One region of the Paenibacillus agaridevorans genome, then DNA from elsewhere that is predicted to be linked to it. Evidence: predicted binding sites of a transcription regulator. Region 1 holds the regulator's gene; the other holds the start of a gene.

The links. Region 1 encodes LexA, which represses DNA repair genes until DNA is damaged. Its sites were predicted from a motif close to CGAACATATGTTCG; they were not measured.
Region 2: KJW29_RS12775 (DNA polymerase IV) is a predicted target of LexA. The motif match lies at 3,297-3,310, and genes of this name have one in related genera.

The regions. Positions count from the first base shown of each region.
Region 1 is NZ_CP075889.1:2,586,120-2,591,901, reverse strand. It holds gene KJW29_RS10735 (methionine gamma-lyase family protein) at 1-418, shown strand, start outside; gene KJW29_RS10730 (MerR family transcriptional regulator) at 479-889, shown strand; gene glnA (type I glutamate--ammonia ligase) at 920-2,248, shown strand; gene lexA (transcriptional repressor LexA) at 2,400-3,023, opposite strand; gene KJW29_RS10715 (LysM peptidoglycan-binding domain-containing protein) at 3,182-3,556, shown strand; gene KJW29_RS10710 (DUF896 domain-containing protein) at 3,737-3,943, shown strand; gene KJW29_RS10705 (hypothetical protein) at 4,024-4,494, shown strand; gene KJW29_RS10700 (HAD family hydrolase) at 4,516-5,307, shown strand; partial or broken gene KJW29_RS36085 (acireductone dioxygenase) at 5,398-5,532, opposite strand; gene metH (methionine synthase) at 5,702-5,782, shown strand, end outside.
Region 2 is NZ_CP075889.1:2,980,481-2,986,262, reverse strand. It holds gene KJW29_RS12790 (MFS transporter) at 1-768, opposite strand, end outside; gene KJW29_RS12785 (TlpA family protein disulfide reductase) at 918-1,475, shown strand; gene cimA (citramalate synthase) at 1,546-3,165, opposite strand; gene KJW29_RS12775 (DNA polymerase IV) at 3,402-4,688, shown strand; gene KJW29_RS12770 (ferredoxin) at 4,769-5,011, shown strand; gene KJW29_RS12765 (L,D-transpeptidase) at 5,133-5,782, shown strand, end outside.

The sequences.
Region 1 (5,782 bases):
GGTGGGACAAGCCGTTCAAGGCAGTATCCTGGCCGCTGCGTTGTTCGAAAAGCTGGGTTTCGAGACGAAGCCGGCTTGGAACGAAGTTAGAACGGATCTCATACAGGCTGTCCGGTTCGGTAGCGCCGAGCCGCTTATCGCTTTCGTCCAGGGCATTCAGCAAGCGGCGGCAGTAGACGCTCATGTTGTGCCGGAGCCGTGGGACATGCCTGGTTATGACAATCCCGTCATTATGGCTGCAGGTACCTTTATGCAAGGAGGCAGTCTGGAACTGTCGGCGGATGCGCCTATTCGAGAGCCTTACATTGCCTATATGCAAGGCGGGCTGACTTATGGACATGCCAAATACGGCGTTCTGATCGCGCTGGAGAAGCTGGTTAAAAGCGGATTGATTGTGATCAAACCTTACATAACTTGACACATTTGTGGCTCGACGATACAATGAAGCTATAAATGAGGACTGGAAGGTTGATGCGAATTGGCAGATGAATTACGCAGAAACATGGCCCTATTTCCGATCGGCATCGTCATGAAGCTGACCGATTTGACGGCGCGACAAATCCGTTATTATGAACAGCACGAATTGATCGTGCCTGCCAGGACCGCTGGCAATCAACGGTTGTTCTCGTTTAATGACGTCGAACGACTGCTAGAGATCAAATCATTGATAGAGAAAGGCGTAAACATCGCTGGCATCAAACAGGTCATGAATCCTGTATCCAAGGAATCGGACGATGCTACCTTGGTAAGCGAACAATCCGAAGTGAAGCGCAGGGAGCTGTCCGATCAGCAGCTACACCGACTGCTTAAGCAGCAGCTGTTGGAAAAGAGACCGGGCAGAACGTCCATGATCGAAGGACAATTATCCCGTTTCCTAAATAAACGGTAATTTGGAGAACGACACAAAGGAGATGATTCTGTGAGTTTTACAAAAGAGGACATCAAACGTATTGCCCAGGAGGAAAACGTTCGTTTTATTCGTTTGCAATTTACCGACCTGCTAGGCACGATTAAAAACGTCGAAATTCCGGTCAGTCAGCTGGACAAGGCGCTTGATAACAAAATGATGTTCGACGGTTCTTCCATTGAAGGTTACGTTCGGATTGAAGAGTCCGACATGTACTTATATCCTGATCTCGATACATGGGTCGTATTCCCTTGGGTAACGCAGGATCGCGTAGCGCGTCTGATCTGCGATATCTATATGCCGGACGGCACGCCGTTCGCAGGCGACCCGCGTGGCATCCTCAAGCGCGCGCTCAAGGAAGCCGAAGTGCTCGGTTATACGGCTATGAATGTTGGTCCGGAGCCAGAGTTCTTCCTGTTCAAGACGGATGAGCGCGGCGAACCGACGACGGAGCTTAACGACCACGGCGGTTATTTCGACTTGGCCCCTATGGATCTCGGCGAGAACTGCCGCCGCGAGATCGTACTTACGCTGGAGGAGATGGGTTTCGAGATTGAGGCTTCCCATCACGAAGTAGCTCCAGGACAACATGAGATTGACTTCAAATATGCAGACGCCATTAAGGCAGCGGACCAGATCCAGACGTTCAAGCTTGTCGTTAAGACAATTGCGCGAGTACATGGTTTGCATGCATCCTTCATGCCGAAGCCATTGTTCGGCGTTAACGGATCCGGCATGCACTGCCACATGTCCCTGTTCCAAGGCAATACGAACATGTTCTATAATGAGAAGGACAAACTTGGTCTCAGCGACACGGCACGTTATTACATGGCGGGAATACTCAAGCACGCTCGCGCGATGGCTGCCATCACGAATCCGACGGTCAACTCTTACAAACGTCTGGTGCCTGGTTATGAAGCTCCTTGCTACGTTGCGTGGTCGGCCAGCAACCGCTCGCCGATGATCCGAATCCCGGCTTCCCGCGGACTGTCTACTCGCGTAGAGGTTCGTAATCCGGATCCTGCCGCTAACCCGTATTTGGCACTTGCCGTTATGCTTAAGGCAGGTCTCGACGGTATTCAAAACCAATTGCCGTTGCCGGCTCCGACGGACCGCAATATCTATATCATGACAGAAGAAGAGCGCATTGATTCCGGAATTCCAAGCCTTCCATCGAATCTTAAGGAAGCGCTCGAAGAGATGCTTAGAAGCGGCGTCATCACCGAAGCGCTCGGCGATCACGCTCTCGCTCATTTCTACGAGTTAAAGGAAATCGAATGGGATATGTACCGGACCCAAGTGCATCAATGGGAACGCGATCAATATCTGACGTTGTACTAAGACAAGGAAACCCGCTGACCGTTATGGTTAGCGGGTTTGTTTTTGACCATTATTGAAACCTTTTGTTCACAAGTCTCGGAGTTGCGTCATTTCCAATACAATAAAAAAGCCGATATGGAATTGTCCATACCGGCGTTGCCGCGTTTGCTGCTTAATGGATATCTCTGAATAGTCCGATGACCTTGCCGAGAATAGTGACGTTCTGCAAAAGAATCGGTTCCATCGTCTCGTTTTCCGGCTGGAGACGGATATGATTCTTCTCTTTGTAGAACGTTTTGACGGTCGCTTCGTCGTCTTCTGTCATGGCGACGACGATCTCTCCGTTATTGGCCGTCTGCTGTTGGCGTACGATGACGTAGTCGCCATTATGTATGCCGGCTTCGATCATACTCTCGCCAATAACGTTAAGAATGAACACATTGTTATTGTCGCCAACATAGTGGGCAGGAAGAGGGAAGTAGTCTTCTATGTTCTCCGTAGCAGTGATCGGTACGCCGGCAGTAACCTTACCTACGATAGGAACTTGTGTGACAGGCATCTGGATGACGTTGTCATTATCGTCCTGGCTCAAAATCTCGATCGCCCGAGGTTTCGTAGGGTCGCGTCTGATAAATCCCTTTTTCTCCAACCGGTCCAGATGTCCATGTACCGTCGAGCTGGACAGCAGGCCGACCGCCTCTGCGATTTCTCGTACGGAAGGGGGATACCCTTTTTCTTTAACTTCTTGCTTTATAAAGTCAAGGATCGAATTTTGCCGTTTGGAAATCTTCGACACGTTCATCAACTCCATTCATCTTATTGTGTCAAATTATAGCATAGAACTGCCGTTCGTACAAACATAAGTTCTTAAGCTCAGACGTTCGCATTTTTTCGTTGACGGAAACGTTTGTTCGTGTTAAATTAAAAACAGAACAAACGTTTGGGGTGCTGACAATGATGATAATGAATCCAAGTACAAGCTCATACCGTTCCATATACCATGATAATATCCGCGAAACCAAGGAGCTTGCTCAGCCTCATTGGCTGGTCAGGCATATGGCAAAGCTGATGATTAGTTTGATCGTGTTTACGCTTGTTTTCAGCAGCTTTCTTATAATCGGTACAAATGCTTCCAGCACGGTCGTTGAGGGGCCAGGCGAATCGGAGCAAGTCGTGACGGTAGGCAGCGGTGACACGTTATGGTCCATTGCCAGTTCGTTTAAGAACGGCAGTGATATAGGTTATCTTGTTTTCTCGATCAAGAATCGCAATAATTTGGACAACGTGACGATACATCCAGGTCAGAAGTTAATTATTCCTGATATTTGATGGAGTTGTAATAGCGATATATTTAATAATGTGTGCTTAGAGATTTCCCATTCTTTAGGGAGATCTCTTTTTGTGTATTATAGAAACTAATTGCGTTTGGGGGCTTCGCCTTGACAATGCCTTATTGAAAATGTCAAAGTAGGAGTAATGTGTTCGCAACATGAGAGAGGGGTAATGAAATTGGATTTTGATAGTCTGATTGCCAGAATCAACGAGCTTTCCCGCAAAAACAAAACCGTCGGCTTAACGGATGAAGAGCTGAAGGAACGTGATGTGCTTCGCCAGAAATATCTGAACAACTTCAAAGCTAACTTCAAGCAACAGCTTGATACAATCAAGTTTGTCGAGGATGAAGAGAACGAAGGCAACGGCGGCGTCAAACATTAAGAGCTCCTTTCGGGAGCTTGCTATTATATGAAGGAGGAATCCATCTGTCACGGTCCTGGGAGCGCAAGGTGCGCAAAAACATGTCTACTATTAATAAGCAACGCAAGAAGCACGGTGAAGGCCAGTTAGTGATGAATGCAGAGAAGGCGGATCGATTTACCGGCCGCAATTTTTTGCTGCCGATTTTATTGATTTTGTTTATCGGCGCGTACATCGCGATTATGTCGGCAGATCCCAAATTCGTTATGACGACGATGAGCTGGGTAACGATCGGTATGTATTTTTTGCTCGCTGCCCTCTTTTTTTTCCGCAAGCCCTATCTTAAGATCGGCAAGGATTATGTGCAGTCTCGCCGGATGACAGGCGACAAGCGGCTTAATGCGGCGGATATCGGTTCCATTCGCGTACAAGACGGTTATGTGACGATTGTGCCTAAAAAGGGCGGCGGCTGGACGTTCTCGCGTCTTCTTAATCGATTCAATACGGCGGCGATGACCGACAAAATGAAGTCGTTTGCTCAAGTACACGGCATTACATTCGAGGAGAAATAACACAGGGGAGAGATACAGGACATGGCAGCAAAGCAAGCGGTATTATTTGACCTGGACGATACATTATTGTGGGATGACCGCAGCGTCAGAGAGGCTTTCCGTGCTACCTGCGAAGCAGGCGCGGCGGCTACTGGCTTAAATCCGGACGAGTTGGAGGAGGCGGTACGCAAGGAAGCAAGAGCCTTGTACGAATCATACGAAACCTTCCCGTTTACGAAGATGATCGGCATTAATCCTTTTGAAGGCCTTTGGGCGAATTTCACGGCAGGCGAGCATGTTGAGTTCCGCAAGCTGCAACAACTGGCTCCGGGATACAGGAAGGCTGCATGGACACAAGGCCTTAAGGCGCTGGGCGTCGACAACGAAGAGCTTGGCGCAACGCTTGCGGAGCTCTTCCCGGCTGAACGACGTTCGCGGCCGCTTGTTTACGATGAGACATTCCGCGTATTGGATGCGCTCAAAGGAAAATACAAGCTGCTTCTGCTTACCAACGGCTCACCCGATCTCCAAAAGGAGAAGCTTGACGGAGTGCCCGAACTTATTCCTTACTTTGATCATATTATTATTTCGGGTGAATTCGGACAAGGGAAACCGGCTGCGCCTATCTTTAAGCATGCGCTGGAACGTCTCGGCATCGAACCGGAGCATGGCATCATGGTCGGCGACAAGCTGACGACGGATATACTTGGCGCCAATACGATCGGAATGACATCGGTATGGATTAATCGTCATGGCGCGACCCGAACGGACGAGATCGTACCGTCTTACGAGATTACCCATCTGGAAGAGCTAATTACCTTATTGGAGCAATAATAGCTGTAATGGACTCCTATTTATAACCAAAAAAAGCCCCTCTGCAGCATTTGAAGGCCGGAGGGGCTTGCCGTTTATCTGGCGGAATCCTTACTTGCCCGATTGGAATTGTTGATCTGCGAAAGGAAACGTTAGCCAGCCTACCGTCTCGATGAAGCGGCGAACGGCTACAATCTGGCGGCTGTCCATCAGGGTGAAGAAGCGATGTTTGTTCTCCGGAACCGAAAATGTCGATGAACGAACCTTTTCAGCTAATGGCTATTCTGTTAAACTAATTGTTAAACTAAACGGGTGCATGAAGGATGCATATGACGTGTAGGAAGGGTGTAAGGAATTGTTGAGAAGGACTTTACAACAAGCGCTTAAGGAACGGATTTTGATTCTGGACGGCGCTATGGGAACGATGATTCAGCAAGCCAACTTGACGGAGGACGATTTCGGCGGCGCGGAGCTGGACGGCTGTAATGAGATGCTC
Region 2 (5,782 bases), 390 kb from region 1:
TTCGGCCATATCCGACAGATAGAACAAAACGCCGAATAAAATAAACAAACCGAGCGAACCGGCCAGATAGGCGGTAAACAGCCATTTTCCTTCTTTGGCATAGATCGCCTTCATTTCTTTCCAATACGTTTTGAAAGGCGTGGGTTTGCCTTCGTGTTTAGGTTCATGTATCAGCCATAGAACGGCGCAAAATGATCCTGCGCAAAACAGAGGGAAAGCGAAGAACGGCGCATACCATGACCATAAACCAAGCAAAGAGCCTAGAATAGGGCTGATGACTTTCCCAGCGCCGTTGGATGCTTCGATAAGTCCCAGCGCTTCGCTTTCTTCCCCATCTTGATAAAGGTCCCCTACAAGAGCCATGGCAATCGGCGCCGTGCCAGCCGCCGCCATCCCCTGCAATGCCCGCGCTCCAATGAGAATGCCGTAGGATTCCCAAACGGCGCCGAGTCCCGCCAATATCCCGGCACCGCCATAGATCGCCAGCGCGGGCAAGATGACAGCCTTTCGGCTCATCCGATCGGAGATATATCCGATAATGGGTATGAAGAGAGCGGCTGAAACGGAGAATAAGGTAATGACAAGACTGGATTGAAACTTGCTTAGCGACATGGCTTCCGCCATATCCGGGAGAATGGGAACGAGGATGGAATTTCCCAGTACAAGTACGAGCGGTACAGTTGCGAATGCTGCATATTGCAACCACGATGACTTAGTTTCTTTGGTAGCGCTGGATGTTCGTTTTCCATGAGCCTGTGCTCGTGACATACCGTTCCTCCCGTAGTCATGAACGCATTCAGCCTTAGCAGACTGTGCTTATGACGGATTTATGGCTAATCTGCCCATTGTCTTGAGCTTCCATACCTCGCGTGGTACGATGGGAACAATGAATAGGGTTAACGGAAGGAAGGACTTGAGTGAAAAAAACAGCAGCGTGGTTTTTCACGGCTTTTTTGTTAGCAGGGCTTGGCATCTTTCAATACATGCAGCAAGGCGCCGCAGCCGCAACGGAGCTGGCAACGCCAAGCGGCTTTAAGCCCAAAGCGGGATACGAGTCCGCAGCCATTACGCTTCCGGGTATGGACGAGGCTATCCATACGATAGGCGGAGGAGCCGGAGAGAAGCTGTTATTCGTCAACTTCTGGGCTTCCTGGTGCGGTCCTTGCGTGATGGAGGCTCCCGATCTGCAGAAGCTGCATGAACAGTATGGAGATGTCATGGAAATGTATGGCGTCAACTCTACGAATTACGATAAGGAACGTTCGGCGAGGGAGTTCGTCGAAGAGTTTGGCCTAACGTTCCCAATGTTAATGGACCGAGAAGGCACGATTACGAAGCTGTATAAGGTTAATAATTTCCCCACGAGCTTCCTGATTGACGGCAACGGCGTCATAAGGGAACGGATTAACGGAGTCGTTACGTACGCAGAATGGGAGAGGCTCATTCTGAAGTGGTCGAAGCCGAACGCGGCATAACAAAAAAAGCAGTTAGCGGAAGGCGCGAAGCCTTGAACGCTAACTGCTTTTTTTGTTTCATCCTAAGCCGTTAATGATTGACGAGCCCCAGTCTCTCCACGAACTCCGATTCCGTACCGTCCCCAGTTGTCTTGGACATATGAAGCAGCGCATAACGGATGCTGTCGAGAAGCGCTTCCCAGCTGGCTTCGATCACGTTGCTGGATACGCCGACCGTACTCCAGGTATTGTCGAGTCCGGTGGATTCCACAAGCACCCGCACTTTGGCGGCCGTGGCGTCTTTCTCGTCGATGACGCGGACCTTGTAGTCGGACAAGTGAATCTGTTCGATGCGAGGGAAAAATTGCACGAGCGCTTTGCGCATGGCGTTGTCGAGAGCGTTGACGGGTCCGTTGCCCTCCGCGGCCGTCAGAACGATCTGACCTCCCACGTTGATCTTGACGATGGCTTCGCAGATCATGCTGGCGTTCGACTTCTCCATATGGATTTTGAACGATTCTACCTTGAAAATCTGGACCACGTCGGTAAAAGCGTCGCGCAAAAGAAGCTCAAGCGAGGCGTCGGCGCCTTCGAATTGATAGCCTTGATGCTCCAGATCCTTGATCTGCTCCATAATTAGTTTCGTCTTCTCGTTGTTGGAGGTGATGTCGAGTCCAAGCTCGGTCGCTTTGGAAATAATATTGCTTTGACCGGCAAGCTCCGACACGAGAATTCTCTGCTTGTTCCCCACAAGCTCGGGCTCGATATGCTCATAAGTTTTGGCATCCTTCATGATCGCGGAGACATGGATGCCGCCCTTATGGGCGAATGCCGCGTTGCCGACGAAAGCTTGACCGACCGGCATATGAACATTGGCGATCTCGCTAACGTAACGGGCCGTTCCTGTCAGCAGGCGAATGCGGTCGTCTTGAAGGCAGGAGTAAGCCAGCTTGAGCTGCAGGTTCGGAATGATGGAGCACAGATTTGCGTTGCCGCAACGCTCGCCGTAACCGTTCATCGTGCCTTGCACCTGGCGCGCGCCAGCCTGGACGGCAGCCAGCGAATTCGCGACGGCAAGCTCGCAGTCGTTATGTGTGTGAATGCCGATCGGCGTGTTCAGCTCTTCCTTGACGCGGGAGACGATCTCATGGATCTCGTTGGGCATAGTGCCGCCGTTCGTATCGCAGAGCACGAGCCAGTCCGCTCCGCCTTCCTGCGCTTTGCGAAGCGCTGCAAGGGCATATTCCGGGTTGTTTTTGTAGCCGTCGAAAAAGTGCTCGGCGTCGTACATCGCTTCCATGCCGTGGTGTTTAAGCAGCGCGAAGGAGTCGAAGATCATCGCCAGATTTTCTTCCAGCGTCGTCTGGAGCGCCGTATGGACATGGAAATCCCAAGCCTTGCCGACCAACGTTGCCGCCGGTACGCCGGATTCGATAATCCGGAGCAGGCTGGCGTCATGTTCGGCGACGCTGTTCTTGCGGCGCGTGCTTCCGAACGCCGTAATCTTGGCATTGAGCTTCATCGTCTTTACGCGCTTGAAAAATTCGATATCCTTGTTGTTGCTTCCGGGATTGCCGCCTTCAATATAATGAACGCCCAAAGCGTCAAGCTTTTGTGCAATCTTCAGCTTGTCATCTGCCGATAAGCTGATCCCCTCGCCTTGCGTGCCATCGCGCAGCGTCGTGTCAAAGATGAATATTTGTGCGGACATTTCTAAATGTGCCTCCTTCACAGAGCCTCTGATGGAATCATAATACATGATTATACCACTTTATCTTCCTAAAGTAGAGAGGGAAGTTGCAATTCCGGCCTACTATCTATATAGGGAATGCGGTATCTTGGCGAACAAATGTTTGTTGTTCGGCATTGACTTGAACCTTGCCTAATTATATGCTGAGGAAACAAGCGGTACAACCTAACATTCTGCAATTGGCGGTGAACTTGTCCATGAGCGGCGTAGAAGAGCATTATCCTGCCAAAGGCAGAGTAATCATCCATCTCGATATGAATGCGTTCTATTGCTCCGTGCACGAAGCAGAAGAGCCTGACGTATATAAGAATAAAGCAACGGCGGTCTCCGGCAGCATCGAGCAGCGCAAAGGCATCATTGTCACCTGCTCGTACGCAGCCCGTGCGAAGGGCGTCAAGACAGGGATGCCGGTGCGTCAAGCCGTCAAGCTGTGTCCGGATATCATCTTGATCAAGCCGGACTTCCATCTGTACCGGAAGTACTCCAGAGGATTTTTGTCGATCGCTCGCGCTTATACGCCGATGGTGGAATCCGTCTCCATCGACGAATGTTATATGGATATTACGGGCTCCAAGCTGATGGGAACCCCGTTGCAGATCGCGGAATCGCTGCAGCGACGCATATTGACGGAGTTGGCGCTTCCATGCTCCATCGGCCTTGCCCCTAACAAGCTGCTCGCCAAAATGGCATCGGATATGAAGAAGCCGAATGGCTTGACCGTCCTCCGCATTCGCGACGTGCCTCAAGTGCTGTGGGATAAGCCATGCAATCTATTATTCGGCGTTGGAGGCAAGACGGCCGTCAAGCTTGCAAAGCTGAATATCCATACGATCGGAGAGCTGGCGGCGGCCGATGAGAGCATGCTGATCAAGCAATTCGGAACCGTCGGCGCCTGGATGAAGTCGGCCGCGCACGGCATCGATCATTCACAGGTTAATCCGCATCGGGATCAGAATAAGTCCATCGGCCATACGACGACGCTGCCGCAGGACTTGACGGAGCGGGACGATATTTTTCGTGTGCTGCTCAATCTGGCCGATCAGACGGGGCGCAGGCTGCGCAGGCAGAAGCTTGTCGCTTCAACGGTTCAGATCACGATCCGAAGGCCAGACATGACGACCATTACGAGATCCCATACCGTTCCGGCGCCGGTCCAGACGACGGAGGAAATCACGAAAGAAGCGCGGGCGCTCTATCTAAAGCATTGGATCGAAGGGGAGCCGATTCGCCTTCTGGGAGTTACGCTGCAGAATTTAACCCCCATCTCGGAATCCGCTCTTCAGTTGGATCTATTCAGCTTTGAGGAGCAGCCCCGCAAGGAATCGCTAACGAAGGTGATGGACGCGCTTCGGGACAAATTCGGAGAGGACGCCGTTCTGACTGCGGGCATGCTTGGCGACGATCCGTCTTCCTTGATCAGAAACAAACGAATTCGAGGTACATCCTTGCAAAAAGACGATACTTTGTTATATATTGATGAGTGAAGGAACGAGCCGCAACGGCATTTTTGGATAATATATAATTGGAACGGATTTATCCGTAGATTATAAAGGAGGAGAAAACCATGGCTAAGTTTACATGGGTAGAGAAAGACACATGCATCGCTTGCGGTGCTTGCGGAGCGACGGCTCCCGACATTTATGATTACGACGACGAAGGTTTGGCCGAGGTTATTTTCCAAGGCGACTCTAATAGAGGCATAACCGAAATTCCGGATGACATGTACGACGATCTGCAGGACGCTTGCGACGGATGTCCGACGGATTCTATCAAAATCGCCGACGAGCCTTTCAACGCCGAAGGCTAATCAGATCTCATTTCAAAAGCTCTTCGACCATTCTGGTGCGGAGGGCTTTTTTTTGCGCGAGGTTATGCCGATATATTCCAAAAGAAGAGTGGAAATCGTCGTAATCGACCAGGAGGCATGGATGATGGAACAATCAAAATTCGATAAACCCGAAGATATTATATATTTGAAGCAATTCGTCAAAAAACATCCCGACAATAAGATGGGATGGTACTTGCTTGGCAAACATTACCGTGACGCAGGGAAGGAAGGAAAAGCGAATTATTGCTTTATTCAGGCCGGAGATATCTATGACGCCTTCGAACAATCCAGTCATCCGCTAGCCGTATCGACGAATCAATTGGAAGAGCTCAAGGCATGGGAGAAGCGGAAGAAGCGCAAACGTCTTGTTCGCAACGTAACGGTCATAGCGGTACCGCTATTGCTGCTTGCGCTGCTGATCCCATCCATCGGGAATCAACAGCAAGTACCCGGCGATGATGCCGTTCCGGCTGTCGCCGACGGGAGCCCGGGGCTTGGCGTCGTACTGGTTCCGCGCAAGGAGAAGACCCCCGCCGGGTATGCATTCGGAGAAGTGATGAAGGCCGGCGGCGAATCGCCGCCGAAAGTCATAGCAGCCCATCTCGAGGAGAAGGGGGGCTGGAAGCAATGGAACGGCAATGCAAGGCTATTGATGGAGATGGAACGTGGCAGCGGACAGGCGCAATTCGAGGTGAGCATGCTGGACCGGAACGTCTGTGCCTGCGATCCCGCCGATGCCAAGCCGGCAGC